Regions from separate parts of the Enterobacter sp. KBR-315C3_2022 genome, predicted to be linked through region 3. Evidence: predicted binding sites of a transcription regulator. Region 3 holds the regulator's gene; each other region holds the start of a gene.
What was found. Region 3 encodes PurR, which represses purine synthesis genes. Its sites were predicted from a motif close to CANGCAAACGTTTGCNTG; they were not measured.
Positions count from the first base shown of each region.

Region 1 (10,403 bases), on a different contig from region 3:
ATCAGGAACCCGAGGCCTGATAACTGAAAAGGGCAGGGCCGGTTGGCGCTGCCCTTTTGCTTTCTCACCGTTAATGACAGCCGGGCATTATGGAAAATAAACGCATTCCACAAGCCACGTCGCCCCTGGCCGCGTGGCTTTCTTATCTGGAAAACCTGCACAGTAAAACCATCGATATGGGGCTTGAGCGCGTCAGCGAGGTCGCCGCGCGTCTGGACGTGCTCAAGCCTGCGCCTTTCGTCTTCACCGTCGCGGGCACTAACGGTAAAGGCACCACCTGCCGCACGCTAGAATCCATGCTCATGGCGGCGGGCTACAGGGTGGGCGTTTACAGCTCTCCGCATCTGGTGCGCTATACCGAGCGCGTGCGCGTGCAGAACGCCGAGCTGGCGGAGTCGGCCCATACGGCGTCGTTTGCGGAAATCGAAGCCGCGCGCGGTGACATCTCGTTAACCTACTTTGAGTACGGCACCCTTTCCGCGCTGTGGCTGTTTAAGCAGGCGCAGCTGGACGTAGTGATTCTGGAAGTAGGGCTGGGCGGGCGTCTGGACGCCACCAACATGGTGGACGCGGACGTCGCTGTGGTGACCAGCATCGCGCTTGACCACACCGACTGGCTGGGGCCGGATCGCGAAAGCATTGGCCGCGAGAAGGCGGGGATCTTCCGCGCTGGTAAGCCTGCCGTGGTCGGCGAGCCGGATATGCCGCATACCATTGCCGACGTGGCGCACGAAAAGGGCGCACGGCTGCTGCGTCGCGGCGTTGACTGGCAGTTTGAGGTTCAGGACGGCGGGTGGCGGTTCAGCGATGCGCAGGGCGCGCTGGAAAACCTGCCGCTGCCGCAGGTTCCTCAGCCTAACGCAGCCACCGCGCTGGCGGCGCTGCGCGCGAGCGGATTACAGGTCAGCGAGCAGGCCGTTCGTGAAGGCATTCAAAACGCGCTCCTTCCGGGCCGCTTCCAGACGGTGGGCGAATCACCGCGGCTCATTCTCGACGTCGCGCACAATCCGCATGCGGCGGCCTATCTCGCGGGACGTCTCAAATCCCTGCCAAAAACCGGGCGCGTGCTGGCGGTTATAGGTATGCTTCATGATAAAGACATTGCCGGCACGCTGGCCTGCATGGAGAGTGTGGTCGATAGCTGGTATTGTGCTCCTCTTGAGGGGCCGCGCGGCGCAACGGCCGAACAGCTGATGGAACATCTCGGCAAAGGCGCTATCTTTGAGAGCGTGGCCCAGGCGTGGCGTGCCGCGATGGCGGATGCGAAACCAGAAGATACCGTGCTGGTGTGTGGGTCGTTCCACACCGTGGCACATGTCATGGAAGTGATGGAGGCGGGGAGAACCGGTGGCAAGTAAGTTTCAGAACCGTTTAACAGGCACGATTGTCCTGGTGGCGCTGGGGGTGATTATCCTCCCAGGGCTGCTCGACGGGCAGAAAAAACATTATCAGGACGAGTTTGCGGCCATTCCGCTGGTGCCAAAGCCGGGGGATCGCGACGAGCCCGATATGCTTCCGGCCGCGACGCAGGCGCTTCCTGCACAGCCGCCGGAAGGGGCTGCGGAAGAGGTACGCGCTGGCGATGCGGCCGCGCCGTCGCTCGATCCGTCGCGCCTGGCGGCGAGCAGCAGTAACGATATCGATCCGGTTCCGGTTGAGCAGTACAAGCCGGTAGAAAAACCGAAGCCGGTTGAGAAGCCTCAGCCGAAGCCGCAGCGGGATAACACGGCCGAGCGGCTTGCTGCGGCGTCCGAAACGCCGCCAGCGAAACCGACTCAGCAGGACGCCGCGCCGACGGGCAAAGCCTACGTCGTGCAGCTTGGCGCGCTGAAGAACGCCGACAAGGTCAACGAGCTGGTCGGCAAGCTTCGCGGCGCGGGATACCGCGTTTACACTTCACCTTCGACGCCGGTGCAGGGTAAAATCACCCGCATTCTGGTGGGGCCTGAGGCATCGAAAGATAAGCTGAAAGGCTCGTTGGGCGAGCTGAAGCAGATCTCCGGCCTGAGCGGCGTGGTGATGAACTACAGCGCGAACTAGTAAGATCTCACCCCCCTCACCCCGGCCCTCTCCCCAAAGGGGAGAGGGTGAAAATCGCACCGAGCGCGTGTGTAACATACTGCATCGTACAGTTCCCTCTCCCCTCTGGGGAGAGGGTTAGGGTGAGGGGCGTTGAGCATTTTTTCAGCGCCTTTTTTATTTACGCGTGGGAAGGAAATCCCTACGCAAACGTTTTCTTTTTCTGTTAGAATGCGCCCCGAACTGGATGACAGGGCGTAAAATCGTGGGACATTTATGGTCTGGATTGATTACGCCATCATTGCGGTGATTGGTTTTTCCTGTCTGGTAAGCCTGATCCGTGGCTTTGTACGTGAAGCGTTATCGCTGGTGACATGGGGTTGTGCTTTCTTTGTTGCCAGTCACTACTACACTTACCTGTCTGTCTGGTTCACGGGCTTTGAAGATGAACTGGTCCGAAATGGAATTGCTATCGCTGTGCTGTTTATCGCAACGCTGATAGTCGGCGCTATCGTGAACTTTGTGATAGGTCAGCTGGTCGAGAAAACCGGTCTGTCGGGAACGGACAGGGTGCTCGGGATCTGTTTTGGGGCGCTGCGAGGCGTGCTGATTGTAGCCGCGATACTGTTCTTCCTTGATACCTTTACCGGTTTCTCAAAAAGTGAAGACTGGCAAAAATCGCAGCTCATTCCAGAGTTCAGCTTCATCATCAGGTGGTTCTTTGACTATCTGCAAAGCTCGTCGAGTTTCTTGCCCAGAGCGTAATGCGCTCTGAGATGTGGCTTAACGAGGAAAAGACGAATGTGCGGTATTGTCGGTATCGCCGGTTTCATGCCGGTTAACCAGTCGATTTATGACGCGTTATCGGTGCTTCAGCACCGAGGGCAGGATGCTGCGGGTATCATCACCATTGATGCAAACAACTGCTTCCGTTTACGCAAGGCGAACGGCCTGGTAAACGATGTGTTTGAAGCCCGCCATATGCAGCGTCTGCAAGGTAATATGGGGATTGGTCACGTTCGTTATCCTACTGCTGGCAGCTCCAGCGCCTCCGAGGCTCAGCCTTTCTACGTCAACTCACCGTACGGCATCACGCTTGCCCACAACGGCAACCTGACCAATGCGCACGAGCTGCGCAGAAAGCTGTTCGAAGAGAAACGTCGCCACATTAACACCACCTCTGATTCTGAAATCCTGCTCAATATCTTCGCCAGCGAGCTGGATAACTTCCGCCACTATCCGCTGGAAGCCGACAACATTTTTGCTGCGGTTGCCGCAACCAATCGTCAAATCCGCGGCGCGTACGCCTGCGTGGCGATGATTATCGGCCACGGCATGGTCGCCTTCCGCGATCCGAACGGTATTCGTCCGCTGGTGCTCGGCAAGCGCGATCTCGGCGACGGGCGCACGGAGTACATGGTTGCCTCTGAAAGCGTGGCGCTGGACACCCTCGGCTTTGAATTTTTGCGCGACGTCGCGCCGGGCGAAGCGGTCTACATTACTGAAAAGGGCCAGCTGTTCACCCGCCAGTGTGCCGACAACCCGGTCAGCAACCCATGCCTGTTCGAATACGTCTACTTTGCGCGTCCTGACTCGTTTATCGACAAAATCTCCGTCTACAGCGCCCGCGTGAACATGGGCACGAAGCTCGGCGAGAAGATTGCCCGCGAGTGGGACGACCTGGATATCGACGTCGTCATTCCTATCCCGGAAACCTCCTGCGACATCGCGCTGGAGATTGCCCGCATTCTGGATAAACCGTACCGCCAGGGCTTCGTGAAAAACCGCTACGTTGGCCGCACCTTCATCATGCCGGGCCAGCAGCTGCGCCGTAAGTCCGTGCGCCGCAAGCTGAACGCCAACCGCGCCGAGTTCCGCGATAAAAACGTCCTGCTGGTGGATGACTCCATCGTGCGCGGCACCACCTCCGAGCAGATTATCGAGATGGCGCGCGAAGCCGGGGCGAAGAAAGTGTACCTCGCGTCTGCGGCACCGGAAATTCGCTTCCCGAACGTCTACGGCATCGATATGCCGACCGCGAACGAGCTGATTGCGCACGGCCGCGAAGTGGACGAAATCCGTCAGATCATCGGCGCCGACGGCCTGATTTTCCAGGATCTGAACGACCTGATCGACGCGGTGCGCGCCGAGAACCCGGACATTCAGCAGTTCGAATGCTCGGTGTTCAACGGCGTCTACGTGACCAAAGACGTGGATCAGCAGTATCTCGACTATCTGGATTCGCTGCGCAACGACGACGCTAAGGCCGTCCAGCTGCAGAACGATTTGGAAAGCTTAGAGATGCACAACGAAGGCTAAGGCCTGAGCAGGTGAGGGCGGCCGCCCTCACTTGCAACTCCGCACAAAATCCTGCACAGTCAGCCCTGTAATCAGCAAGGGCGAAATCATGAAAAGACTTATTGTAGGGATCAGCGGTGCCAGCGGCGCGATTTACGGCGTCCGGCTGCTCCAGGTGCTGCGTGACGTTAAAGACGTAGAAACCCATTTGGTGATGAGCCAGGCGGCGCGCCAAACCCTCTCCCTTGAAACCGACTTCTCCCTGCGCGACGTTCAGGCGCTGGCCGACGTGGTGCACGATGCCCGCGATATCGCCGCCAGCATCTCCTCGGGCTCGTTTAAAACGGCCGGGATGGTGATCCTGCCCTGTTCAGTCAAAACGCTTTCCGGCATCGTAAACAGCTATACCGACTCGCTGGTGACGCGCGCCGCGGACGTGGTGCTGAAAGAGCGTCGTCCGCTCGTGCTGTGCGTGCGCGAGACGCCGCTGCACCTTGGCCACCTGCGCCTGATGACCCAGGCCGCCGAGCTTGGCGCGGTGATTATGCCGCCGGTACCGGCGTTCTACCATCGCCCTCAGACGCTGGATGACGTGATAAACCAGACCGTTAACCGCGTGCTCGATCAGTTTGATATTGACCTGCCTGAAGATCTCTTTACGCGCTGGCAGGGGGCATAGGGCAGTGCACAGTCTGAGTGCATGAAAAGACAACCTGCCCTGTCATGGGGCAAAACTGCAACCGCGATCATATCCTCGACATTTAATTCGTTTTTTCCCTTTATCCCTCTCCGGTTCGTTCGGCAGACCTGCTATCTTTCACCATTAAGGCAATATCGCAACGTTTTATTAACATATTTAACGTCGATTTTTTCATCAGACGAAGATGTGGCATAAGACCTGCAAGACAGCCCTGCAACACAACACACAACGCAAACCATAATAAAATCACGGTTCTTGAGGGTAAATGTATGAAGAAGACGGTTCTGGCTCTGTCTTTGCTCGTGGGGTTAAGCGCGGCGGCAGGCAGCTACGCGGCGCTTCCACAGACGGTACGCATCGGTACGGACGCAACCTACGCGCCTTTCTCATCAAAAGATGCGAAGGGGGAGTTCGTTGGGTTTGATATCGATCTGGGCAATGAGATGTGCAAACGTATGCAGGTAAAATGCACGTGGGTGGGCAGCGACTTTGACGCGTTAATCCCGTCGCTGAAGGCCAAGAAGATTGACGCCATCATCTCCTCTCTCTCCATCACCGAAAAGCGTCAGCAGGAGATCGCCTTCTCTGACAAGCTGTACGCGGCGGACTCGCGCCTGATTGCGGCAAAAGGTTCTCCGATTAAGCCCACCATCGATTCGCTGAAGGGCAAGCACGTGGGCGTGCTTCAGGGCTCGACGCAGGAAGGCTATGCCAACGCAAACTGGCGCGAGAAGGGCGTAGACGTTGTGCCTTATCAGAACCAGGATCTGATTTACTCTGACCTCACTGCCGGACGCCTCGACGCGGCGTTCCAGGATGAAGTAGCCGCAAGCGAAGGCTTCCTGAAGCAGCCTGCGGGCAAAGAGTACGCCTTTGCGGGGCCGTCGGTTAAGGATAAGAAATACTTTGGCGACGGCACCGGTATTGGCCTGCGTAAAGACGATGCCGAGCTGAAAGCGGCCTTCGACAAAGCCTTTACCGAGCTGCGCAAAGACGGAACGTACGACAAACTGGCGAAAAAATATTTCGACTTCAACGTCTACGGCGACTAACGTTCGACGCAACGCCCCGTTATGGTGCGTTGAGGGGCTAAACGATCCAATATGGTGCATGCCCTGCACCGTATTGGAACGCAGCGTGCATAGTTAAGCACTAAAAATGCAAAAAATTCCGCATGAAAGGCATTATTCTTTGCCTGACGCAGGGAATTAATGGCACATTAACAGCACCCCGTCGTCGTAAAAATCCGTATGAAGACAGTTTGTTGAGGATAGATATGAAAAAACTGGTGTTGTCTCTTTCTCTGGTTCTGGCCTTTTCCAGCGCCACCGCGGCGTTCGCAGCAATTCCGCAAAAAATTCGTATTGGTACCGATCCAACTTATGCGCCGTTCGAATCAAAGAATGCGAAAGGCGAGCTGGTCGGTTTTGATATCGATCTGGCAAACGAGCTATGCAAACGCATCAAAGCGCAATGTACCTACGTTGAGAACCCGCTGGACGCGCTGATCCCGTCCCTGAAAGCGAAAAAAATCGACGTCATCATGTCCTCGCTTTCCATCACCGAAAAACGCCAGCAGGAGATTGCCTTTACCGACAAACTCTATGCGGCAGATTCACGCCTGGTGGTGGCGAAATCCTCTGATATCCAGCCACGGCTCGAGTCGCTCAAAGGCAAGCGCGTGGGCGTGCTGCAGGGTACCACGCAGGAAACCTACGGCAACGAGCACTGGGCGCCGAAAGGGATTGAAATCGTCTCCTATCAGGGACAGGAAAATATCTACGCAGACCTGACCGCGGGCCGCATTGATGCCGCGTTCCAGGACGAAGTCGCCGCGAGCGAAGGCTTCCTGAAGCAGCCGGTTGGTAAAGACTATAAGTTTGGCGGTCCGTCCATTAAGGACGAGAAGCTCTTCGGCGTCGGCACCGGCATGGGCCTGCGTAAAGAGGATAACGAGCTGCGCGAAGCGCTGAACAAGGCGTTTGCCGAGATGCGCGCGGACGGCACGTACGACAAACTGGCGAAAAAATACTTTGATTTCAACGTTTACGGCGGCTAACCGCCCCGTCAAATAACGTGCGGCCCCTCCCGTAAGGGAGGGGAAAAGACACGGGTTACCACTCACGACACGACAGGGCAGGCGGTATGCTGTACGGATTTTCGGGCGTTATTCTACAGGGCGCGCTTGTCACCCTTGAGCTGGCTATCAGCTCCGTGGTACTGGCGGTGCTGATAGGGCTGGCAGGCGCGGGGGCGAAGCTATCGGCTAACAAACCGTTGGCGCTGATTTTTGAAGGCTACACCACGCTGATCCGCGGCGTTCCCGACCTGGTGCTGATGCTGCTGATTTTTTACGGTCTGCAGATTGCCTTAAACAGCGTCACGGATGCGGTTGGCATGGACCAGATTGATATCGACCCGATGGTGGCCGGTATTATCACCCTCGGCTTCATCTACGGCGCATACTTCACCGAAACCTTCCGCGGCGCCTATATGGCGGTGCCGAAGGGCCATATCGAAGCGGCGACCGCCTTCGGCTTTACCTCCTCGCAGACGTTTCGCCGGATTATGTTCCCGGCCATGATGCGCTACGCGCTGCCGGGCATCGGCAACAACTGGCAGGTGATCCTCAAGGCGACGGCGCTGGTCTCGCTGCTCGGCCTGGAAGACGTGGTGAAAGCCACCCAGCTCGCCGGGAAGAGCACCTGGGAACCCTTCTATTTTGCCGTCGTCTGCGGCGTGATTTATCTGGTCTTTACGACCGTCTCCAATGGTGTGCTGCTTCTGCTCGAACGTCGCTACTCCGTGGGTGTGAAGAGGGCTGACCTGTGATTGAGATACTTCAGGAATACTGGAAATCGCTGCTGTGGACCGATGGCTACCGCTTTACGGGCGTGGCGATCACCCTCTGGCTGCTGATCTCCTCGGTGGTGATGGGTGGCATTCTGGCGGTGTTTTTGGCCATCGGGCGCGTGTCGAACAATAAATTTATCCAGTTCCCCATCTGGCTGTTTACCTACGTGTTTCGCGGCACGCCGCTGTACGTGCAGCTGCTGGTGTTCTATTCGGGCATGTACACGCTGGAGATCGTGAAAGGCACGGAAATGCTCAACGCCTTCTTCCGCAGCGGCCTGAACTGCACGGTGCTGGCGCTCACGCTCAACACCTGCGCCTATACCACCGAGATTTTCGCCGGGGCCATTCGCTCCGTGCCGTACGGCGAGATCGAAGCGGCGCGCGCGTACGGCTTCTCGTCGGTAAAGCTGTATCGCTGCATCATTCTGCCGTCGGCGCTGCGCATCGCGCTGCCCGCCTACAGCAATGAAGTGATTTTAATGCTTCACTCTACCGCGCTGGCCTTTACCGCGACGGTGCCTGACCTGCTTAAGATTGCCCGCGACATCAACTCCGCGACCTATCAGCCGTTTACCGCCTTCGGCATTGCGGCGGTGCTTTATCTGATCATTTCTTACGTCCTGATCAGCCTGTTCCGCAAGGCGGAAAAACGCTGGTTGCAGCACATAAAACCTTCTTCGACGCACTGAGAACTATGATGGCTGAGAACAAATTAAACGTTATTGATTTGCACAAACGCTACGGCGAACACGAAGTGCTGAAAGGGGTCTCGCTGCAGGCGAACGCGGGGGACGTGATCAGCATTATCGGTTCGTCCGGTTCAGGTAAAAGTACCTTCCTTCGCTGCATCAACTTCCTCGAAAAGCCGAGCGAAGGGACGATTGTGGTGAGCGGGCAGAATATTAACCTGGTGCGGGATAAGGACGGGCAGCTGAAGGTGGCGGACAAAAACCAGCTGCGCCTGCTGCGCACCCGCCTGACGATGGTCTTCCAGCACTTTAACCTCTGGAGCCACATGACGGTGCTGGAAAACGTGATGGAAGCGCCGATTCAGGTGCTGGGCTTAAGCAAGCAGGAAGCCCGCGAGCGCGCGGTGAAATACCTGGCGAAAGTCGGTATTGACGAGCGCCAGCAGATCAAATACCCGGTGCATCTCTCCGGCGGTCAGCAGCAGCGCGTCTCAATTGCTCGCGCGCTGGCGATGGAGCCGGAAGTGCTGCTGTTCGACGAACCGACCTCGGCGCTGGACCCGGAACTCGTCGGCGAAGTGCTGCGCATCATGCAGAAGCTGGCCGAAGAGGGCAAAACCATGGTGGTCGTCACGCACGAGATGGGCTTCGCCCGCAACGTCTCTAACCACGTCATTTTCCTGCATCAGGGGAAAATCGAGGAGCAGGGGCACCCGGACGAGGTGTTAGCGAATCCGCAGAGCCCGCGCTTGCAGCAGTTCCTGAAAGGATCGCTGAAGTAACTTTCTTGCCCGGTGGCGCTGCGCTTACCGGGCCTACTGGATGGGTGTTCTCTCTCTCCCCGTGGGAGAGGGCTGGGGTGAGGGCATCAGACCGCACCACGCTCAAGCCGATACGCCCAGTCGTCATACCGCACGCCGTCGATCTCGTAGGCTTTTTCCAGCACCTGCGTGCGGACAAAACCCGCTTTCTCCAGTACCCGCACCGATCCGCCGTTATCCGCCAGCACGTAAGCGTTGATCGCCTTCACGCCCGCCTGGCTAAATGCGTAGTCGCATACCGCGCGCAGCGCCTCGCTGGCAATCCCTTTTCCCTGCGCGGCGGGCACAACCGTATAGCCGATATCCGCTTCCTCGCGGTTTTCCGCGCTGATTTGCAGCCCGATATCACCGAGCGGCGTGGCGTCGTCGCGCAGGCGAATCACAAAGACGTGCTCCGCCATCAGGCGCGCGGCAAACACGCGTCGAGTCTCTTTTTCCGGCGCAATGGCGGCCATATAGCGCATGATACGGCGGTCTTCGCGCAGCGTGCGGAAGAACGCCCAGTCAGAGGGTTCGAAAGGAGCGAGATAAAGCCGAGGGGTAGTGATGGTTGCCATTGTTACGCCATTTCATCTGAACATGGCGTATCACTGTAACATATTCACCGCACCACATCCCCCAGCGCCTCTTCTAAGTCATACCAGCGAAACGCAAACCCCGCGGCCTCCAGCCGTTTCGGCAGCGCGCGCTGTCCACCCAGCACCAGCACCGACGATTCGCCCATCAGCAGGCGGATCGCCGTGGCGGGCACGCGCAAAATCGCCGGGCGATGCAGGGCGTGGCCGAGCGCGTGGGCAAACTGTTCGTTGCGCACCGGGTAGGGGGAAACCATATTGAACGGCCCGCGAAGGTCGTTATCCAGCAGCCAGATGATGCCGTTTACCATATCGTCGATATGTATCCAGGCAAGATACTGGCGTCCGTTGCCGATGGGCCCGCCAAGCCCCATCTTAAAGGCGGGAAGCATTTTGCTCAGGATGCCGCCCTTGGGGGCGAGGACGACGCCGGTGCGCAGCAGGC
Region 1 is NZ_JBGKEB010000002.1:203,175-213,577, forward strand. It holds gene accD (acetyl-CoA carboxylase, carboxyltransferase subunit beta) at 1-20, shown strand, start outside; gene folC (bifunctional tetrahydrofolate synthase/dihydrofolate synthase) at 90-1,358, shown strand; gene dedD (cell division protein DedD) at 1,348-2,040, shown strand; gene cvpA (colicin V production protein) at 2,296-2,784, shown strand; gene purF (amidophosphoribosyltransferase) at 2,821-4,338, shown strand; gene AB8804_RS03775 (UbiX family flavin prenyltransferase) at 4,427-4,996, shown strand; gene argT (lysine/arginine/ornithine ABC transporter substrate-binding protein ArgT) at 5,287-6,069, shown strand; gene hisJ (histidine ABC transporter substrate-binding protein HisJ) at 6,294-7,076, shown strand; gene AB8804_RS03790 (histidine ABC transporter permease HisQ) at 7,163-7,849, shown strand; gene AB8804_RS03795 (ABC transporter permease) at 7,846-8,562, shown strand; gene hisP (histidine ABC transporter ATP-binding protein HisP) at 8,571-9,344, shown strand; gene AB8804_RS03805 (GNAT family N-acetyltransferase) at 9,431-9,940, opposite strand; gene AB8804_RS03810 (TIGR01777 family oxidoreductase) at 9,985-10,403, opposite strand, start outside.
Region 1: cvpA (colicin V production protein) is a predicted target of PurR. The motif match lies at 2,223-2,240, and genes of this name have one in related genera.

Region 2 (10,403 bases), on a different contig from region 3:
GCGTATACAAGGGAGAAATAAATAAGGCACCGCGAGGGTGCCTGTAGAGCGTCAGAAAAGTATAAATTTAGTGCCGTTTATACTCATTTTCCTGATAGTCGCCAGATTCTATTTTTGCGATACCTGCTTCTAAAATAGAAATAAACTGGCGCGCGACGTCTGTTGTAAGCCACAGCGTCTGTCCAACTTCCGCTTCTTCACGGTTGAGTTGATTCGGGGTCTGGTAGTGCAAACGCAGCATCAGCGCGTCGTAGCTGTCTACGGTGCTGATATCCCAGCCGACGAGCGCGTGGGTCTGGATGACTTCACTATTCTTTTCCATTATAACCCCCTAATTGCGTGTTAGAAGACAACGGCTTTGAGGTTCAATGCATGTTTTTCTGAAAGCATCTTCAGTATATCAATAAATAAGGGTTATGAAGGGAAAAATAAAGAGGGAGCAACACATTTTTCTGCATTTTAGGAATCTTCGAACAATAAAACACCGTCTTGTTCACGATTTTTAAAGAAGATGCTGAATTAATCTGAACGTTGGGCAAGCAAAAAAAAGCCGGGGCGACCCGGCAAAAAAACACAATGAGGGAGCAAGATTTAATCCGTGATGAACCAGTCGTCAGCGCTTTCCCACGTCTCCTGAAGAATTTCGCTTATGCGATCTTTATCTTCTTTTGCCGCACCGATAACGGAAAGATTATTGGCCGATGCGTAGCGCACCGTCACGGCTCCGGAATTTTCTGGAAATGTGCTGTTAATACGACGGGATAATTCGCCCGCCAGCGCATCCAGCGCGCCAGCAGGCAGAACCGTTGTTTTGGCAATGGTGACTTCGATACGCATAAATGCCCCCCTGTGTAATATACTGTTTATTTATACAGGTAAGTTATCGATTTGACAACAAGGGGCACTGATTTTTTAACGCTTAACCGTCCAGCCGACCGTTTCACCGGCCAGGAACGGAATAAGCGTGTCGTCGGTCAACGGAATGGACGCCTCGACCCGGCTCTCTTTACGCTCCAGCTCGACGAAGGTTTCGTTGACCGGCAGGCCGTAGAAGCGCGGGCCGTTGAGGGAGCAGAACGCTTCGAAATGCTGCAGGGCATTCATCTCGTCAAACACCGTTGCATAGCTCGCCAGCGCCGTAGGGGCGTTAAAGCAGCCCGCGCAGCCGCAGCTGGCCTCTTTGCGATGGCGCGCGTGCGGCGCGGAGTCCGTGCCGAGAAACGCGCGAGAGAAGCCGCTGGCAACCAGCTCGCGCAGCGCCTGCTGGTGAATATTGCGCTTGAGGATCGGCAGACAGTACAGGTGCGGGCGCACGCCGCCGACCAGCATATGGTTGCGGTTAAACATCAGGTGCTGAGGGGTGATGGTGGCGGCGATCAGCTCGTTGCCGTCGCGCACGTACTCGGCGGCGTCTTTAGTGGTGATGTGCTCAAAAACCACCTTCAGCGCGGGAAGACGCTGGCGCAGCGGCTCCATTACGGTGTCGATAAAGCGGGCCTCGCGGTCGAAAATGTCGATTTCCGCGTGCCTCACCTCACCGTGCACCAGCAGCGGCATGCCCAGCTTTTGCATTCTTTCCAGCACCGGCATGATGGCATCGATGCTGGTCACGCCGTGGCTGGAGTTGGTGGTGGCATTCGCCGGGTAGAGCTTGGCGGCGGTAAATACGCCCTCGTTGAACCCGCGCTCAACCTCGTTCGGATCGAGTGAATCGGTCAGGTAGCAGGTCATCAGCGGAGTAAAATCGTGCCCGGCGGGAACGGCATCCAGAATACGCTGACGATAGGCGATAGCGGCCTCGACGGTGGTGACTGGCGGGACCAGGTTTGGCATAACAATCGCGCGGCCATAGTGTTCGCTGGTATACGGCACGACGGTTTTCAGCATGTCACCATCGCGCAGATGGATGTGCCAGTCGTCAGGGCGGCGGATTTTAAGAACCTGGGATTGTGCAGTCATGGAAGCTCCGGCTTGAGTGGAATCAGTCATTAGGATGGCTGTTTTTGCCGGACACAAATCATAAGCGGAAACGTTTTCGTTTGCACACTTTTCCGTAAAAAAAAGGGGCGCTCGTGCGCCCCCAGGGTTAGTCGGTGAAGGGAATAATAATTTCTCCGGGCTTCACCTCGATTCCCTTGGCATACTTTTTCGCCAGCGCCTCGCCTTTGCTGTTGTCCTCGCTCAGGACGTACGCAGGCTGCTGGTTAAAGTAGTTTTGCAGAGACTGGTTGAGATAGGGCATCAGGGTCTGGAGCACCGGCTTCATCTTGTCCGGCGTGATTACCGCGTCAACCACCTCCATCTCCTGCAGATAGATCGCGCCTTTCTCTTTATTGAATACCGGCAGCGCCTTGAGCTTCAGCTTAATGTTCGCTTTCTGGTTGCCGAACAGCGAGGTCATATCCAGATTCGCATCGCCGGAAAGCGTAACCTTGTTCGGCTCCTCGCGGCCAATCTGGCTGGTCAGGTTGCTCAGCACGATGTTGGCGTCGGCAAGCCCCGGCACGCCGATGTCCTTCGAGAAGTTATTGCGTTTTTCAAGCGCCTGATTAATTTCCTGCTCGCTGACGGTGTACTGCGTAAGCTGGTTACATCCCACCAGCAGGCCGCTGACGACGAGCGCAGCGGCAATGACGATTTTCTTCATGGCGTTCCTCAACATAAAATCGGCGCTTTTATCCTCTCGCGCCAGTATGTCAGTCTGAATGGGCGGAAACCAGCAGAAAAAACTGATTATAACGGCGGAAAGGGCTTCCGCCGTGGGGGGATCAGGCGCCAGGCTCCAGCATGCCGCGGGTGCTGCGCTTTTGGCTGAACTGCCACCACAGGGCGATAAGCGTAATAAACCCGACTACGCCCAGCATCACCCACGGCAGCTCCGGCTGGCTTAACGCTTTTCCTGCATCAAACAGCCAGCCACCTCCGGCGTAGCCCAGCGCGCCGCCGAAGGCCAGCCCCAGGCGGCTGAAGCCCATGTAGCTGCCGCGGGCGCGCGCGTCGGCAAGCGAGGCGCCCAGCGTTTCGCGCGCAGGTTCGGCGATGATGGAGCCAATGTAGAACGTGCAAATCAGGGTAAACAGCTGCTGCAGCGAGGCGACGAGGCCAATCGGCATCATGCTCAGCGTCATCAGCAGCAGGCCGGCCATCAGGCGGTGCTCAAGACGAAAGCGCCGCTCGCTCCAGCGGGCGATAGGGTAGAGCAGCGTCAGCGACAGGCACGCTTCTATGGCGTACATCCACTTCACCGCGGCGGGCGTGCCCGCAATGTCGTTGACCATGATCGGCAGCATCAGCATCACCTGAACCGCCAGCATGTAATAGCCCGTGAGCGTCAGGACATAGGTCACGAAGCGCCTGTCGCTCAGCACGCGGCCGAGTCCTTCGCGCACCGGGGTTTTTACCGTCGACAGCTTCCACGCGGGCAAATAGAGTCCGTTAAAAAGCGCGCACAGAATAAAGAGCACGGCCCCGGTGGCGCAGACCAGACGAAAATCGTATTGCAGCAGCCAGCTGCCGAGCAGGGCGCCAATCACCGCCCCGGCGCTGTCCTGCATCATCAGAATGGAGAAAAAGCGGCCGCGGTGCTGGGGGCGAATCAGCTTCACCACCAGCGCGGTGCGCGGCGGGTCGAACAGCGTGCCGCCAATCCCGGAAAGGAAGCAGGAGAACCACAGCAGCCACGGCTCGTGGGCAATCGCCATGGTGGCAAAGCCCGCGGCGCGCAGCAGCATGCCGGTGACGATCATCGGCTTGGCGCCAAACCGATCGGCGATTGCACCGCCAAACACGCCCAGCCCCTGCTGGACGAGCTGGCGTAATCCCAGCGCAATACCGACCACCAGCGCCGCCCAGCCCATCTGATCGACAAAGCGAATCGAGATAAGCGGAAAAACGACAAAAAAGCCGAGCACGACCAGCATGTTATCGACGAGAAGGAAGTATTTACCCAGGTTCCGGGCCTGCGATACGCGGGACATTTCCCCTCCAGGGAAAAGAGACGGTGAGCACGCTAACATTCTGCGGCGTTCCCCGGCCTTTTCCCACCCCCGCCAGCGACAATATTTTTTTATCAAAAGAGTGCTTTGATAGAGAGTTCTCATCGAAAAATGTGAAAAGAGGTGAAAATGGTATGTCACTGTTTTCACAGAAGGCGCAGGCGCAGGTATAGTAAACATAATGGGTTGAGTCGACGTGACGGGAAGGAGTGGTATCGATGTTTGGCTATCGCAGCAATGTGCCAAAGGTGCGTCTGACGACGGACAGGCTGGTTGTTCGTCTGGTGCACGAGCGTGATGCCTGGCGGCTGGCGGATTATTACGCCGAGAATCGCCAGTTTTTAAAGCCCTGGGAACCCGTTCGGGATGAAAGCCACTGCTACCCCTCCGGCTGGCAGGCGCGCCTCAGCATGATTGCCGAATTTCATAAGCAGGGCAGCGCCTTCTATTTTGCGCTGCTGGATCCTGAAGAAAAAGAAATTATCGGCATTGCCAACTTTTCTAACGTGGTGCGCGGGTCGTTTCACGCCTGCTACCTTGGCTACTCCATCGGTCAGAAGTGGCAAGGGCAGGGGATGATGTACGAGGCGCTGACGGCGGCGATTCGCTATATGCAGCGCACCCAGCATATCCACCGCATCATGGCGAATTACATGCCGCACAATAAGCGCAGCGGGGATCTGCTGGCGCGTCTGGGGTTTGAAAAAGAGGGTTACGCCAAAGACTATCTGCTGATTGATGGTGAATGGCGCGACCACGTGCTAACGGCGTTAACCACTCGGGACTGGAGCGCAGGTCGCTAAGGAGAAAAGATGAAATATCAGTTAAGCGGGACAGAAGCCCGCGTGATTGGCTGCCTGCTTGAAAAGCAGATCACCACGCCGGAGCAGTATCCGCTCTCTGTTAACGCCGTGACGATGGCCTGTAACCAGAAGACCAACCGCGAGCCGGTGATGAACCTGAGCGAGCAGGAGGTGCAGGACATTCTGGACGCGCTGGTAAAGCGCCACTACCTTCGCACCGTCAGCGGGTTCGGTAACCGCGTGACGAAATATGAGCAGCGCTTCTGCAACTCGGAATTTGGCGACCTGAAGCTGAGCCCCGCCGAGGTGGCGATTGTCGCCACGCTGCTGCTGCGCGGCGCGCAGACCCCGGGCGAGCTGCGCTCCCGCGCCTCCCGCATGCACGAGTTTCGCGACGTGCAGGAGGTGGAGGCGACGCTGGAAGGGCTGGCCTCCCGCGAGGATGGCCCCTACGTGCTGCGCCTTGCGCGCGAGCCCGGCAAGCGCGAGAGCCGCTACCGCCATCTGTTTAACGACGAAACGGACGTTTCAGACACCGCCGCCGTCGCCGAAAGCACAGAGAACGGCGCTAGCCTTGCGGCGCGGGTCGAGGCGCTCGAAGACGAGGTGGTCGGGCTGAAGCAGCGCCTGGACGCGTTGCTGGCACATTTAGGAGACTAGCGGTGACAAAATTACGTGTAGGCGTGGTAGGGCTGGGCGGCATTGCGCAAAAGGCCTGGCTTCCGGTGTTGGGCGCGGCGTCGGACTGGACGCTGCAGGGCGCGTGGTCGCCGACGCGCGAAAAGGCGGAGCGGATCTGCGAAACCTGGCGAATGCCGTATGCGAGCTCGCTGCTGGATCTGGCCCGCGACTGCGACGCGGTGTTCGTGCATACCTCTACGCCGACGCACTTTCAGGTGGTGAGCGAGCTATTAAACGCGGGCGTTCACGTTTGCGTTGATAAGCCGCTGGCGGAGAGCGTGCAGGACGCCGAACGCCTGATCGAGCTGGCGGCGCGCAAGAATCTGACGCTGATGGTCGGCTTTAACCGCCGCTTTGCGCCGCTTTACCAGCAGCTAAAGGCCCAGTCAGGCCGTTTTGCGTCCCTGCGCATGGATAAGCACCGTACCGACAGCGTTGGGCCGAACGACCTGCGCTTCACCCTGCTGGACGACTATCTGCACGTGGTGGATACGGCGCTGTGGCTCACCGGCGGCAACGCGCAGCTCAAGAGCTGCACGCTGCTCACCAATGACGAGGGGCAGATGGTCTACGCCGAGCACCATTTTGCGCTCGACCATCTGCAGGTCACCACCAGCATGCACCGTCGCGCGGGCAGCCAGCGGGAATCCGTACAGGCGGTGACGGACGGCGCGCTGTATGACGTCACCGACATGCGCGAATGGCGGGAGGAGAAGGGCAGCGGCGTCGTGGCGCTTCCCGTTCCCGGCTGGCAGAGCACGCTGGAGCAACGCGGCTTCGCGGGCTGCGCGCGGCACTTCATCACCTGCGTGCAGAATCAGACGGTTCCTGAAACTTCCGGAGAACAGGCGATCGCGGCCCAGCGCATCGTGGAAAAGCTCTGGCGCGACGCCATGAGTGAATAATCCGCTGTAACATCTGCGGATAGTAATTCGTTGAAATCCGGGTAGACTAAGCGCTTCTTCAACGCCTGCACTGCAGGCGTTTTGCCGTGTGGTTGTGGAAATTCACGTTAATGAACTTATTAAAATCGCTGGCTGCCGTCAGCTCGATGACCATGTTCTCTCGCGTGCTTGGCTTTGCGCGGGACGCGATTGTGGCAAGGATCTTTGGTGCCGGAATGGCAACGGACGCCTTCTTCGTGGCGTTCAAGCTGCCGAACCTGCTGCGCCGTATTTTCGCCGAGGGGGCATTCTCGCAGGCGTTTGTGCCGATCCTCGCCGAGTACAAAAGCAAGCAGGGCGAAGAGGCGACCCGGGTGTTTGTCTCCTACGTATCCGGCCTGCTGACGCTGGCGCTGGCGGTGGTCACCGTGCTGGGGATGCTGGCCGCGCCGTGGGTGATCATGGTCACCGCGCCGGGCTTCGCCGACACCGCGGATAAATTCGCGCTGACCTCGCAGCTGCTGCGCATTACCTTCCCCTATATTCTGCTGATCTCGCTGGCCTCGCTGGTGGGGGCGATCCTCAATACCTGGAACCGCTTTTCCGTACCGGCCTTTGCGCCGACGCTGCTGAACGTCAGCATGATCGGCTTTGCGCTGTTCGCCGCGCCGCACTTCAACCCGCCGATTCTGGCGCTGGCGTGGGCCGTCACCGTGGGCGGGGTATTGCAGCTGGCCTACCAGCTTCCGCACCTGAAAAAGATTGGCATGCTGGTGCTGCCGCGCATTAACTTCCGCGATGCCGGGGCGATGCGCGTCATCAGGCAGATGGGCCCGGCGATTCTGGGCGTCTCCGTCAGCCAGATCTCACTGATCATCAACACCATCTTCGCCTCTTTCCTCGTCTCCGGCTCGGTCTCCTGGATGTACTACGCCGACCGCCTGATGGAGTTTCCGTCCGGCGTGCTGGGCGTGGCGCTGGGGACCATTCTGCTGCCGTCGCTGTCGAAAAGCTTCGCCAGCGGCAACCACGACGAGTACTGTCGCCTGATGGACTGGGGGCTGCGCCTCTGCTTCCTGCTGGCGCTGCCGAGCGCGGTGGCGCTGGGGATTCTGGCGAAGCCACTGACCGTGTCGCTGTTCCAGTACGGCAAATTTACCGCGTTCGACGCCGCGATGACCCAGCGCGCGCTGGTGGCCTATTCCGTCGGGCTGATGGGGCTGATCGTCGTGAAGGTGCTGGCGCCGGGCTTCTACTCCCGTCAGGACATTAAAACGCCGGTTAAAATCGCCATCGTCACGCTGGTGATGACGCAGCTGATGAACCTGGCGTTTATCGGCCCGCTCAGGCATGCCGGCCTGTCGCTGTCGATTGGTCTGGGAGCCTGTCTGAACGCCTCGCTGCTTTACTGGCAGCTGCGCAAGCAGGACATCTTTACGCCGCAGCCGGGCTGGGCGAGCTTCCTGGTGCGTTTAGTGGTTGCCGTGCTGGTGATGTCGGCGGCGCTCGTCGGCATGCTGTACGTGATGCCGGACTGGTCGGTCGGCACGATGCCATACCGCCTGCTGCGCCTGTTCGCCGTGGTGGTCGTCGGGGTTGTGGCGTACTTTGCGACCCTGGCGGTGCTCGGATTCAAAGTAAAAGAGTTTGCTCGCCGAACGGCGTAAACAGAAAAGGGGAGCCACCGCATGGTGCTCCCCGCTGCATGACCTGCCGCGTAGGCGTCAAATCGAAATCTTTTTCCCACCGTTCAGCCGCGACGGCGATGCTTGTCCATCCGCACCGTACAGGCCAGGCTCTTTATGGGGCTTCAACACCTCAAGAGCCTGCTGATTGCGCTCAATCTGCCCTTCCAGCAGCCAGCCGTTGTGCTGGTTGAGATGGCGAAGATGCTGGGTCTTTTCCGTGATGGTTTGCCAGCGCTCGATAATGTCGTCGTTGGCGCTGCGCGTCGAATCTTGCTCCGCGCGGCGCTGCTGCTCCAGATAGTCCAGCGTCGCCAGCAGCGAACTTTTATCTTCCGTAATGCGCTGCAGCGCGCTGCCGTTGATCTGACCGGAAGAAAGATGCTGCTGTTCCGCGTCCATTACGGTTTTCAGGTCGTTCAGAACAACCGTCATCTGATCCAGTATTTCTGACAGTCGACTCATGCGGTTAGTTACTCTGTAAGAAACTCTGTGCTTCCTGAATCAGCGCATCAGCAATTTTGCTGGTATCCATCTTCAGTTCGCCGTTGCGGATCGCGTTTTTCAGCGTTTCAACGCGCTCCATGTTGATATCGCTGCCGCCCGGCTGCATCAGTTTTGACTGCGCGTCGCTCAGGGTGACGCTGGTGCTATTGGCCGTCGACGTTTTTTCCAGACGCGTTTTCTGCGGCGTCGCGTCGCTTGTTTCGCGAGGTTGTACAGTGCTAACCGGCTTCAGGGCTGATGTACGATCAATGCTCATAGGGTTGTCCTCATCGAGGGTTCGCGGCGATGGCGCCTGCTCTCATCATTCGTTGAATATTTATCGGCAGTCGCCGTGAAATCTTTAAAAAGATTATAGGTTAATCAGAATATTCCCATCGGTATCGACGGTGCCGCTCACCACCTGGCCTGAAGACATTCTGACGCGGGCGTTTTGCGCCACGGCAGCGTTGTTGAGCGCCTTTCCTTCGCCGTTGATGCTAAAGCCGTCGCCGTTGGCCACCACCATCACGCGCTGCCCGGCTTTCACCCGCCACGCCTGACGCAGCATAAAGAGCTGAATCGGCTGGCCCGGCGCCACGTCGCGCAGGGTGACCGCCTCCTGAGCCTGGCTGATATCCAGCATCGTTTTTGGCGGAAGCTGATCCAGGCGGCCGCGCTTGAGCGTCACGCTGCTGGCCTGCAGCACGCTGCCGCGGGCGATCGGCTGGGCGGCAACAACATAATTCCCCGTCGCCTGAACGGCAACCTGTAAATAGCGCTTTTCGCCGGGACAGCGCGCCAGCACGTTCACATTGCCCCACAGGCGGGCGCTGCCGGTCACGCTAAAGGACGGCGCTTCGCAGGAGGGCAGCAGGTTGGGCGGCGTGCGCACGTTAATCACCACCTCATCGCTAAAGCCTGCCAGCTGCTGCGTAAAAAACGCGGCCAGCTGGCCGTTGAGATCGTCAGCCTGCACCAGGGGGCTTAAAAGCATAAAGGCCGCCGCCAGGCCTCGTTTTAACGTCCGCATCGCAAGTTCCACCGTTTCCTGAGTTGAGCAAATTCTACCTGCAGTGGTTTTGCATCAACGCAACAAATAGCGACGCATTTTGCGCTTATTCCTTCGATAGGGGCGACCCCTTGAGATTTAAGCTGTGAACTGAAATTTTGCCATCAGCGGAGGAGACATGCTCGATAAACTCGACGCCGCGCTACGTTTTCAGCAGGAAGCGCTCAACTTGCGCGCCCAGCGGCAGGAGATTTTAGCCGCGAATATCGCGAACGCGGACACCCCCGGGTTTCAGGCGCGCGATATTGATTTTTCCAGTGAGCTTAAAAAAGTGATGGAGCGCGGACGCGCCGAAGGAACGGGGGTCGCGCTTGCGATGACCTCCTCTCGCCATATTCCCGCTCAGGCGATGACCGCACCGGCAACGGATTTACTGTACCGCATTCCCGACCAGCCCTCTCTCGACGGTAACACCGTGGATATGGACCGGGAGCGCACGCAGTTCGCCGATAACAGCCTCAAGTACCAGATGGGCCTGACCGTCCTCGGCGGGCAAATCAAAGGCATGATGAACGTCCTGCAGGGGGGCAACTGATAAATGGCCTTGCTGAATATTTTTGATATCGCCGGCTCGGCGCTCACGGCGCAGTCGAAGCGCCTGAACGTGGCGGCCAGTAACCTGGCGAACGCCGACAGCGTCACCGGCCCGGACGGCCAGCCGTACCGCGCGAAGCAGGTGGTCTTTCAGGTTGACGCTGCGCCCGGCGCGGCAACGGGCGGCGTAAAAGTCGCTGACGTGGTGGAAAGCCAGGCCCCCGACAGGCTGGTGTACGAGCCCGGCAACCCTCTCGCTGACGCCA
Region 2 is NZ_JBGKEB010000022.1:15,390-25,792, forward strand. It holds gene bssS (biofilm formation regulator BssS) at 68-322, opposite strand; gene dinI (DNA damage-inducible protein I) at 592-837, opposite strand; gene pyrC (dihydroorotase) at 913-1,959, opposite strand; gene AB8804_RS19020 (lipoprotein) at 2,087-2,647, opposite strand; gene mdtH (multidrug efflux MFS transporter MdtH) at 2,769-3,977, opposite strand; gene rimJ (ribosomal protein S5-alanine N-acetyltransferase) at 4,214-4,798, shown strand; gene AB8804_RS19035 (YceH family protein) at 4,808-5,458, shown strand; gene AB8804_RS19040 (Gfo/Idh/MocA family protein) at 5,461-6,384, shown strand; gene murJ (murein biosynthesis integral membrane protein MurJ) at 6,495-8,030, shown strand; gene flgN (flagella biosynthesis chaperone FlgN) at 8,088-8,513, opposite strand; gene flgM (flagellar biosynthesis anti-sigma factor FlgM) at 8,518-8,811, opposite strand; gene flgA (flagellar basal body P-ring formation chaperone FlgA) at 8,905-9,564, opposite strand; gene flgB (flagellar basal body rod protein FlgB) at 9,722-10,138, shown strand; gene flgC (flagellar basal body rod protein FlgC) at 10,142-10,403, shown strand, end outside.
Region 2: pyrC (dihydroorotase) is a predicted target of PurR. The motif match lies at 2,023-2,040, and genes of this name have one in related genera.

Region 3 (10,403 bases):
CCGCGTATTTATGGCTCCCCTTACCCGCCTGCGCAGCATTGAGCCGGGTGACATCCCTACGCCTCTGATGGGTGAATATTATCGCCAGCGCGCAAGTTCGGGCCTGATTATCTCGGAAGCCACGCAGATTTCCGCTCAGGCGAAAGGCTACGCCGGCGCGCCGGGGCTGCACAGCCCGGAGCAAATTGCCGCGTGGAAGAAAATCACCGCGGGCGTTCACGCTGAAGAGGGCCGCATTGCGGTTCAGCTGTGGCATACCGGCCGTATCTCACACAGCAGCATCCAGCCCGGCGGCCAGGCACCGGTTTCCGCCTCTGCCCTGAGTGCGAATACCCGCACCTCCCTGCGCGATGAAAACGGCAACGCCATCCGCGTCGATACCTCGATGCCTCGCGCGCTGGAGCTGAACGAGATCCCTGGCATCGTGAACGATTTCCGCCAGGCGGTCGCCAACGCTCGCGAAGCCGGCTTCGACCTCGTCGAGCTGCACTCCGCTCACGGCTATTTGCTGCACCAGTTCCTGTCGCCTTCTTCTAACCACCGTACCGACCAGTACGGCGGCAGCGTTGAAAACCGCGCCCGCCTGGTGCTGGAAGTGGTTGACGCCGTGTGCCAGGAGTGGAGCCCGGATCGCATCGGGATCCGCGTCTCTCCGATCGGCTCTTTCCAGAACGTCGACAACGGCCCGAATGAAGAAGCAGACGCGCTGTACCTGATTGAAGAGCTGGCAAAACGCGGCATCGCCTACCTGCACATGTCCGAGCCGGACTGGGCTGGCGGCCAGCCCTATACCGAAAGCTTCCGTCAGAAAGTGCGCGAGCGCTTCCACGGCGTGATCATCGGTGCAGGTGCCTACACGCCTGAGAAAGCGGAAGACCTGATCGCGAAAGGCTTGATCGACGCCGTGGCGTTTGGCCGCGACTTCATCGCCAACCCGGACCTGGTTGCTCGCCTGCAGAAAAAAGCCGAGCTGAACCCGCAGCGTCCGGAAAGCTTCTACGGCGGCGGCGCGGAAGGCTACACCGACTACCCTTCTCTGTAATTCCTGCCAGAGTCATTGATAGCGGCGATATTTCGCCGCTATACTCAAACATCGTTTCTGTTAAAAAAGATAATCCATTCCATTGGTTAAGAGGAAATTATGCGCCTACTTCACACCATGCTGCGCGTTGGCGACCTGCAACGTTCAATCGAGTTTTACACCAGCGTGCTGGGCATGAAGCTGCTGCGTACCAGCGAAAACCCGGAATACAAATACTCGCTGGCGTTTGTGGGCTACGGCCCGGAAAGCGAGGAAGCGGTGATCGAACTGACCTACAACTGGGGTGTCGATAGCTACGAGCTGGGCACCGCGTACGGCCATATCGCGCTGGAAGTGGACAACGCGGCCGAAGCGTGCGAGCGCATCCGCAGCAACGGCGGCAACGTGACCCGCGAAGCCGGTCCGGTAAAGGGCGGCTCCACCGTAATTGCCTTCGTTGAAGATCCGGACGGTTACAAAATCGAGCTGATCGAAGCCAAAGACGCCGGTCGCGGTCTGGGCAACTGATCCCACAGGGCGCACTATGCGCCCTTAGTTTTACTGCATCCCCCGTCAAAATTTGCCATAATGCGCACTGCTTTTTTCCCCTTGTAAGAGACCCTGATGTCCGATAACGCTCAACTTACCGGTCTGTGCGACCGTTTTCGTGGTTTTTATCCCGTTGTCATTGACGTAGAAACAGCCGGATTTAACGCTAAAACCGATGCGCTGCTTGAGATTGCCGCCATCACGCTGAAGATGGATGAACAGGGCTGGCTTACACCGGACACCACGCTGCATTTTCACGTAGAGCCCTTTGAAGGCGCAAACCTGCAGCCGGAAGCGCTGGCGTTTAACGGTATCGATCCGAAAAACCCGCTGCGCGGCGCGGTGAGCGAATATGACGCGCTTCACGCCATCTTCAAAATGGTGCGCAAAGGCATGAAGGATAACGACTGCAGCCGCGCCATCATGGTGGCCCACAACGCGACCTTCGACCACAGCTTTACGATGGCCGCCGCCGAGCGCGCGTCATTGAAACGTAACCCCTTCCATCCGTTTGTGACCTTCGACACCGCCGCGCTGAGCGGGCTGGCGCTGGGACAGACGGTGTTGTCCAAGGCCTGCATTACGGCGGGCATTGAGTTTGACGGCACGCAGGCGCACTCGGCTCTCTATGACACTGAGCGCACCGCTGAGCTGTTCTGTGAGATAGTTAACCGCTGGAAGCGCCTGGGCGGCTGGCCGCTGCCGATGGGTGACAGCGAAGAATAAAAAAAAAGCGACCTTATCAGGTCGCTTTTTTATTTGAGCAGAAAATTATTCTGCGTCAGGCTCTTCGGTTTTGTACTTCGCCGCGGTCTCTTTGATCAGCTGCTGCAGTTCGCCACGCTGATACATTTCAATCAGGATGTCGCAGCCGCCAACCAGTTCACCGTCAATCCACAGCTGCGGGAATGTCGGCCAGTTGGCATATTTTGGCAGCTCGGCGCGGATATCCGGGTTTTGCAGGATATCAACGTAAGCAAAACGCTCACCACAGGCAGAAAGCGCCTGAACGGCCTGTGCGGAGAAACCACAGCTAGGCAGCTTTGGAGAACCTTTCATGTACAGGAGAATCGGGTTTTCAGCGATCTGGCGCTGAATTTTTTCAATAGTGGTGCTCATGTCTTGCTTCCTTAAACTTCTGTTACGGCATTCGTTTGATATTGTAGCGGTTCAAACGGGTATCGGAAAATAACATTTTTATCACGTCTATAGAGTTTAACGGTTGTCGCGATAAGTTGCATTGAAAATGAAGCTTAACCACAGGCAAGGTAAGGTTTTGCTGAGGGAGTGCGCGATCGGCAGTGTATTTGATGATTTTTTTTGCACTTGCTTACGAAACAGGAACGTTGATCGAAAAATGCTATTAACTTCTCGGCTTTATATAGATTAGAATCGACGGGTTTTGTAAATCATACGCGGGTATTATAGAAAGCCTGCATTTACCAGGGGACTGCCCAGTGGCGCGGATAAATAAAATCTCGATCACGCTCTGTGCTTTACTGTTTACCACTCTTTCTCTCACGCCAGCGGCGAAGGCCTCTGAACAGGCGCGGCATTCTGCCGTACAAAAAACGCATCTGGCGAAAAGCACTGAACGTAAGAAAAAAACCACCAGCAAGACGGCAAAGAAAAAAACCAGCACGCAAACCAAACATACCGCATCCAGTAAGACCAGCGTCAAATCCTCCAGAACGGCCCACGCAACGAAGCTTAAAGCACAAAAAACCGCCGCTAACCTCGCCACTGAAAAATGTACCGTTCGCAAAGGGCATAAAACCAAATGCTTTAAATCCGCGAAGCTTGCCGACGTGCATAAGGTTCGCATGCAGAAAGCGCAAAAAACGGCGATGAACAAGCTGATGGGGCAAATCGGCAAACCGTACCGCTGGGGGGGAACCTCTCCGCGCACCGGCTTCGACTGCAGCGGTCTGGTCTATTACGCCTACAAAGATTTGGTCAAGTTCCGCATTCCGCGTACGGCAAACGAGATGTACCATCTTCGCGACGCATCTCCGGTAAACCGGGGCGAACTGGAGAATGGCGATCTGGTCTTCTTCCGCACCCAGGGTCGCGGCACGGCCGACCACGTTGGCGTTTACGTCGGCAACGGTAAGTTTATCCAGTCCCCGCGCAGCGGTCAGGACATCCAGATTACCTCGCTCAGCGAAGATTATTGGGTACGCCACTACGTCGGCGCACGCCGCGTGATGACGCCGAAAACAATCCGCTAAACCCTGCCCTGCCGCTCTGGCGGCGGGGTAAGTTCCTCTTTTGCATACCCTTTCAATTTGCTACTCTATCCCTGTTGTCTGTAAGGTTATTGGCAACATCAAAACAATAAGGAGAGTAGCAATGTCGTTCGAATTACCTGCACTACCATATGCAAAAGACGCCTTGGCCCCGCACATTTCCGCGGAGACCCTGGAATACCACTACGGTAAACACCATCAGACCTACGTCACCAACCTCAACAACCTGATCAAAGGCACCGACTTTGAAGGCAAAACGCTGGAAGAGATCGTGCGCAGTTCAGAAGGCGGCATCTTCAATAACGCCGCGCAGGTGTGGAACCACAGCTTCTACTGGCACTGCCTGGCGCCGAACGCGGGCGGAGAGCCAACCGGCGAGCTGGCGAATGCCATCAATGCGTCGTTTGGCAGCTTCGCAGAGTTCAAAGCGAAGTTTACCGATGCCGCAGTGAAAAACTTCGGTTCCGGCTGGACCTGGCTGGTAAAAGAGGCCGATGGCAAGCTGGCTATCGTTTCCACCTCGAACGCTGGTACGCCGCTGACCGGCAGCGCAACGCCGCTGATGACCGTGGACGTGTGGGAGCACGCGTACTATATCGATTACCGTAACGCCCGTCCGAACTACCTGGAGCACTTCTGGGCGCTGGTGAACTGGGAGTTTGTGGCGAAGAACTTCGCCGCGTAAGAGACACGCAGAAGGGTTCGCCCTTCTGCGTTTTTGTTTAGTCTACCGCGCAGGCCGTTTCCGACTGTTTACGACCGGACATCAGCACCAGCAGCAGCCCCAGGGCCGCGACGATCGCGCCCATCACCGGCACAAATCCATATCCCAGCCCGCCTGAAATCACCGCACCACCGGCAGCCGCGCCCAGCGCATTCCCCAGATTAAACGCCCCGATATTCACCGAAGAAGAGAGCCCCGGCGCCTCGTGCGCAACGCGCATCACTCGCATTTGCAGCGGCGGAACGACCGCAAAGGTGGCGGCGCCCCAAACGACCATCGCTACGGCGGCTCCCACCTGGCTTTGCGCGAGCCACGGTATGGCCACCATGATGGCAATCAGCAGGGTCAAAAAGCCCTTCAGGGTTGCGCTAACCGAACGATCGGCGAGCTTGCCGCCGAGATAGTTGCCGATGGAAAAGCCCACGCCAATCAATACCAGCATCGCCGTAACGAACGCTGGCGTCGCGCGGGTGATCTCGTGCAGGACGGGAGCAATATAGGTGTAAAGCGTGAACATGGCGCCCGCGCCCAGCACCGTCGTCAGAAGCGCGGAAAGCACCTGCGGGCGAACCAATACCGACAGCTCTTTGCGCACGTCCGGCCTTTCGCCCGCCCCGCCCTTCGGCAGCGAGAAGAACAGCGCCACCATGGCGATCACGCCCAGTCCGGCCGTGGCCAGGAACGACATCCGCCAGCCAATCGCTTCGCCGAGCCACGTCGCAGCCGGTACGCCGCCAATATTCGCAATCGTCAGCCCCATGAACATGGTGGCGACCGCGCTGGCCTGCTTGTGCTTGGGTACAACGCTTGCGGCAACAACCGAGCCCAGGCCGAAGAACGCGCCGTGGTTGAGGCTCGTGAGAATGCGCGACAGCATCAGCGTGGTGTAATCGGGCGAAATGGCCGAGAGCACGTTGCCGAGGGTGAAGATAGCCATCAGGAAAATCAGCGCGTTGCGGCGTCCGCGATGGGAAAGCAGCAGCGTCATCAGCGGAGCCCCGACCATCACGCCGATCGCATAGGCGCTGATCAGCATCCCCGCCGCCGGGATCGAGACATCTACGCCCCTGGCGATAACGGGTAACAGCCCCATTGGGGAAAATTCAGTGGTGCCGATCCCAAACGCGCCAATGGCGAGGGCCAGCAGGGGGAAATTGATTTTCATGCATTAACTCCGGATGCCGCGACGTACCACGACGCAGAACAAAGAAGCCAAAAGCATGACATCAATCACAAAAAATGAGAAGTTAACAATTTGGCAAAAGATATTTGCCGGAGACGTAACAATCAGGAAGGTTACAGGAGGGAGAAGAATCTCCCCCCGTCAAAATCAGTGCAGTGCAGCCGTCAGCCCACCGGCAACAATCAGCGCCAGAACAATAACGGTGGTCATCAGCGAAAACTTAAGATCGGTACTCATCAATTTTTCTCCTTTTAATCCCCACACGGAAAGTGAGCTTGCTCATTTTTACACAGTTTACGTCAAAAATCTTCCCGGATTTAAAATGATAACCACTTTTGCTCTTCCCCTTTTCCTCAAGATAGGACAAAATTCCACGCTAAATTTATTAGCGTACCGGCCATTGACCCCCTCCTGACGTCCTGTGTCGTTTTCCCGGCGTGTCGCAATTCAAAATTGCGTAATAAGGGTGAGAGAAGGCAAACGTTTACCTCCCCATTTTTCAGGGCATTAGGATAGGGTCTGGAGTGACATTTAATGGCAACAATTAAAGACGTAGCAAAACGCGCAAACGTTTCCACTACAACCGTATCACATGTTATTAACAAAACCCGCTTCGTGGCGGAAGAGACGCGCAACGCCGTCTGGGCTGCAATCAAAGAACTGCACTACTCACCGAGTGCGGTTGCGCGCAGCCTGAAGGTTAATCACACCAAGTCTATCGGCCTGCTGGCGACCAGCAGCGAAGCGGCCTACTTTGCCGAAATTATTGAAGCCGTTGAGAAAAACTGCTTCCAGAAAGGCTATACCCTGATTCTGGGCAACGCGTGGAACAACATTGAAAAGCAGCGCGCCTATCTGTCGATGATGGCGCAAAAGCGTGTCGATGGCCTGCTGGTCATGTGCTCTGAATACCCTGAGTCCGTTCTCTCCATGCTGGAGGAGTATCGCCACATTCCGATGGTGGTTATGGACTGGGGCGAGGCGCGCGCCGATTTCACCGACTCGGTCATCGATAACGCTTTTGAAGGCGGCTACATGGCCGGCCGCTATTTGATCGAGCGCGGACACCGCGATATCGGCGTCATCCCTGGCCCGCTGGAGCGCAACACCGGCGCGGGTCGTCTGGCCGGGTTCATGAAGGCGATGGAAGAGGCGCTGATCAGCGTGCCGGAAAACTGGATTGTTCAGGGCGACTTTGAGCCGGAGTCCGGCTACCGCGCGATGCAGCAGATCGTGTCGCAGCAGCACCGCCCTACCGCCGTCTTCTGCGGCGGCGACATCATGGCGATGGGCGCGCTCTGTGCGGCAGACGAGCTCGGCCTTCGCGTGCCTCAGGATATTTCGGTGATCGGGTATGACAACGTGCGCAACGCGCGCTTTTTCACCCCGGCGCTGACGACCATTCACCAGCCGAAAGATTCGCTGGGCGAAACGGCCTTCAACATGCTGATGGACAGGATTGTCAGCAAGCGCGAAGAGTCGCAGTCCATTGAGGTTCACCCTCGCCTGATTGAGCGTCGCTCCGTTGCGGACGGTCCTTTCCGCGACTACCGCCGTTAATCCTCTCCGGGGCCAGCTACGCTGGCTCCCGTAGCCACTCCCTGTTCAGCGTTTCGCTATCTCCCAGATACTCCAGCAGCCAGGCCATTGCGGGCGACACGTCATTTTGCTGCCAGGTCAGGCAGCAGGCCGCGTCCGGGAACGGATTTTCCAGCGTCAGGGCAACCCATTCACCGGCATCAATACGCGGACGCGCAAAGTGGACGGGCACCATACCTACGCACAGCCCCGCGCTCAGGCAGGTTGCTGAAGAGTCCCAGTCGGGCGCCACCACGCGCCGCTGGTTGTCCAGCAGCCAGGTGATACGCTTGGGCAGCGACCGCGACGTATCTTCCAGCACCAGCGACGGACAGTTGCGCAACGCGTCATCGCTCAGCGGTCCTTCCATCGCCGCCAGCGGATGATGGCGCGCAACAACGCAGGTCCAGCTCAGCATGCCCATGTCCCGAAAAGCGTAGCGCCCGCCCACGGGGATCGCCTGGGTCGCGCCGATAGCCATCTCTACCCTGCCGTCCGCCAGCGCGTCCCACACGCCGTTGAACACCTCCTGCGACACCCGCAGCTCGACGTCCGAGAAGTGACGGTAGAAATCAACGATCATCTGCCGCGTGCGCTCCGGCCGGACGATATTATCGACGGCGATGGAGAGATGCCCGCGCCAGCCGTTGGCAATCTGCTGGCACTGCTCGCGGGTGATCTGCATTTTTTTGATAACAGAACGTCCTTCTTTCAAAAACCATGCCCCGGCCGGGGTTAATATCACATCGCGATGGCGCCGTTCAAACAGCGGAACGGCGAGCCATTCCTCCAGCTGCCGCACGGTATAGCTTACCGCCGAGGGAACGCGGTGCAGCTCCTGCGCGGCACCGCTGAAGCTGCCGTTGCGCGCAACGGCATCGACCACTTCAAGAGAATAATCTGACCACATTTTCTGCCTGCAAAATTTTTGAATGCAACCGCCAAATATTAGCGTTTCACAAGCCGCTTTGCACTCCCTACACTCTGCGCCAATATATCCCTGCCTCCTTGAGGAGAAAAACGAGTGCAACCCAGGAAAGGATTTTTAGTCTGGCTCGGCGGCCTGAGCGTGCTGGGCTTTTTAGCGACCGACATGTATTTGCCCGCCTTTGCCGCCATGCAGGAAGATTTGCAAACCCCTGCCGCCGCCATCAGCGCGAGCCTGAGCCTGTTTCTTGCCGGCTTTGCCTTCGCACAGCTGCTGTGGGGGCCGCTCTCCGATCGCTTTGGCCGCAAGCCGGTTCTGCTGCTGGGGCTGGCCATTTTTGCCGTCGGCTGTCTGGGCATGCTGTGGGTACGCGATGCCACCTGGCTGCTGGTGCTGCGCTTTATTCAGGCGGTGGGCGTATGCGCCGCGGCGGTCACCTGGCAGGCGCTGGTGACCGATTACTACCCGGCGTCGCGCACCAACCGAATTTTTGCCACCATCATGCCGCTGGTTGGCCTTTCTCCGGCCCTTGCCCCGCTGCTGGGCAGCTGGATCCTCGCGCATTTTGACTGGCAGGCGATTTTTGCCACGCTGTTTGCGATTACCCTGGTCCTGATGCTGCCCGCGTTCGCGCTCAAGCCCGCGCATAAAAAAGTGGAGCATGCTGACGCGAAGCCGATCACCTTCATCTCGTTGCTTAAGACCAGGGCCTACCGCGGCAACGTCCTGATTTACGCCGCCTGCTCCGCCAGCTTCTTCGCGTGGCTAACCGGCTCGCCGTTTATTCTGCACGATATGGGCTACAGCCCGGCAGCGATCGGCCTGAGCTATGTCCCGCAGACCATCGCTTTCCTGGTCGGCGGCTACGGCTGTCGCGCCGCGCTGCAAAAGTGGGAAGGCCAGCAGATGCTGCCGTGGCTGCTGGTGCTGTACGCGCTTAGCGTCGTTGGGACCTGGGCGGTAGGCTTTATTCCGGGCGCGGGACTGGCAGAAATTTTGATCCCGTTCTGCGTGATGGCGGTTGCTAACGGCGCTATTTACCCTATCGTGGTGGCTCAGGCCTTACGGCCTTTCCCTCACGCAACGGGTCGCGCTGCCGCATTGCAAAACACCCTTCAGCTCGGCCTGTGCTTCCTGGCAAGCCTTGTGGTCTCAGCGCTGATCGCCACGCCGCTGATGACGACCACCAGCGTGATGCTGGCAACGGTTCTCCTGGCTGCCCTTGGCTACCGGATGCAATCTTCTGCGCAAGCCGCTGAGGAAAGCCGCAGCGAAGCCGATCGCTCGCATGCCTAATCGCGGCTGATATTATGTTACGTTTCAGTGATTAGGTTGCTAAGAATTTTATATTGAATCAGCCATTTTTGAGGCCTATACTAAATTTGGTTCAATAAATACGATAAATATTAAGCGTTAACGGGAGCCGGAGTGCTCCCGTTTTACCATGGAAGGCTTTTCGGCAAGGGTTATCTCCCTTCCTCTGTTCTACGTCGGATACTAGCCTCGCGGGATTATCCGTGAGATTTCTCACAAACCATAAAAAGCGTCTACGCTGTTTGAAGGTTCTGATCACAGCAAGGTGATGGAGAAGCTATGAGTTCATCGTGTATAGAAGAAGTCAGCGTTCCGGACGACAACTGGTCCCGGATCGTCAGTGAACTGTTGGGTCGAGCCGGCATCACGATTAACGGACCGTCTCCTGCGGATCCGCAGGTTAAACATCCCGATTTTTTTAAACGCGTGCTGCAGGAAGGTTCCCTCGGCCTGGGCGAAAGCTATATGGACGGCTGGTGGGAGTGCGAGCGTCTGGACATGTTCTTCACCAGCGTGCTGCGCGCGGGGCTGGAGAAACAGCTTCCCCGCCATCTAAAAGACACGCTGCGCATCGCCTCCGCGCGCCTGTTCAACCTGCAAAGCAAAAAGCGCGCGTGGATCGTCGGTAAAGAGCATTACGACCTCGGCAACGATCTTTTCAGCCGCATGCTGGACCCGCTGATGCAATATTCCTGCGCATACTGGAAACAAGCCACCACGCTGGAAGAAGCGCAGCAGGACAAGCTGCGCCTGATCTGCGAAAAGCTGCAGCTCAAGCCCGGCATGCGCGTGCTGGATATTGGCTGCGGCTGGGGCGGGCTGGCCTGGTTTATGGCGAAACACTACGGCGTGAGCGT
Region 3 is NZ_JBGKEB010000012.1:5,797-16,199, reverse strand. It holds gene AB8804_RS13915 (alkene reductase) at 1-1,042, shown strand, start outside; gene gloA (lactoylglutathione lyase) at 1,142-1,549, shown strand; gene rnt (ribonuclease T) at 1,646-2,296, shown strand; gene grxD (monothiol glutaredoxin 4) at 2,342-2,689, opposite strand; gene AB8804_RS13895 (C40 family peptidase) at 3,028-3,801, shown strand; gene sodB (superoxide dismutase [Fe]) at 3,923-4,504, shown strand; gene AB8804_RS13885 (MFS transporter) at 4,542-5,708, opposite strand; gene AB8804_RS13880 (YnhF family membrane protein) at 5,874-5,963, opposite strand; gene purR (HTH-type transcriptional repressor PurR) at 6,261-7,286, shown strand; gene punR (DNA-binding transcriptional activator PunR) at 7,303-8,214, opposite strand; gene punC (purine nucleoside transporter PunC) at 8,329-9,528, shown strand; gene cfa (cyclopropane fatty acyl phospholipid synthase) at 9,826-10,403, shown strand, end outside.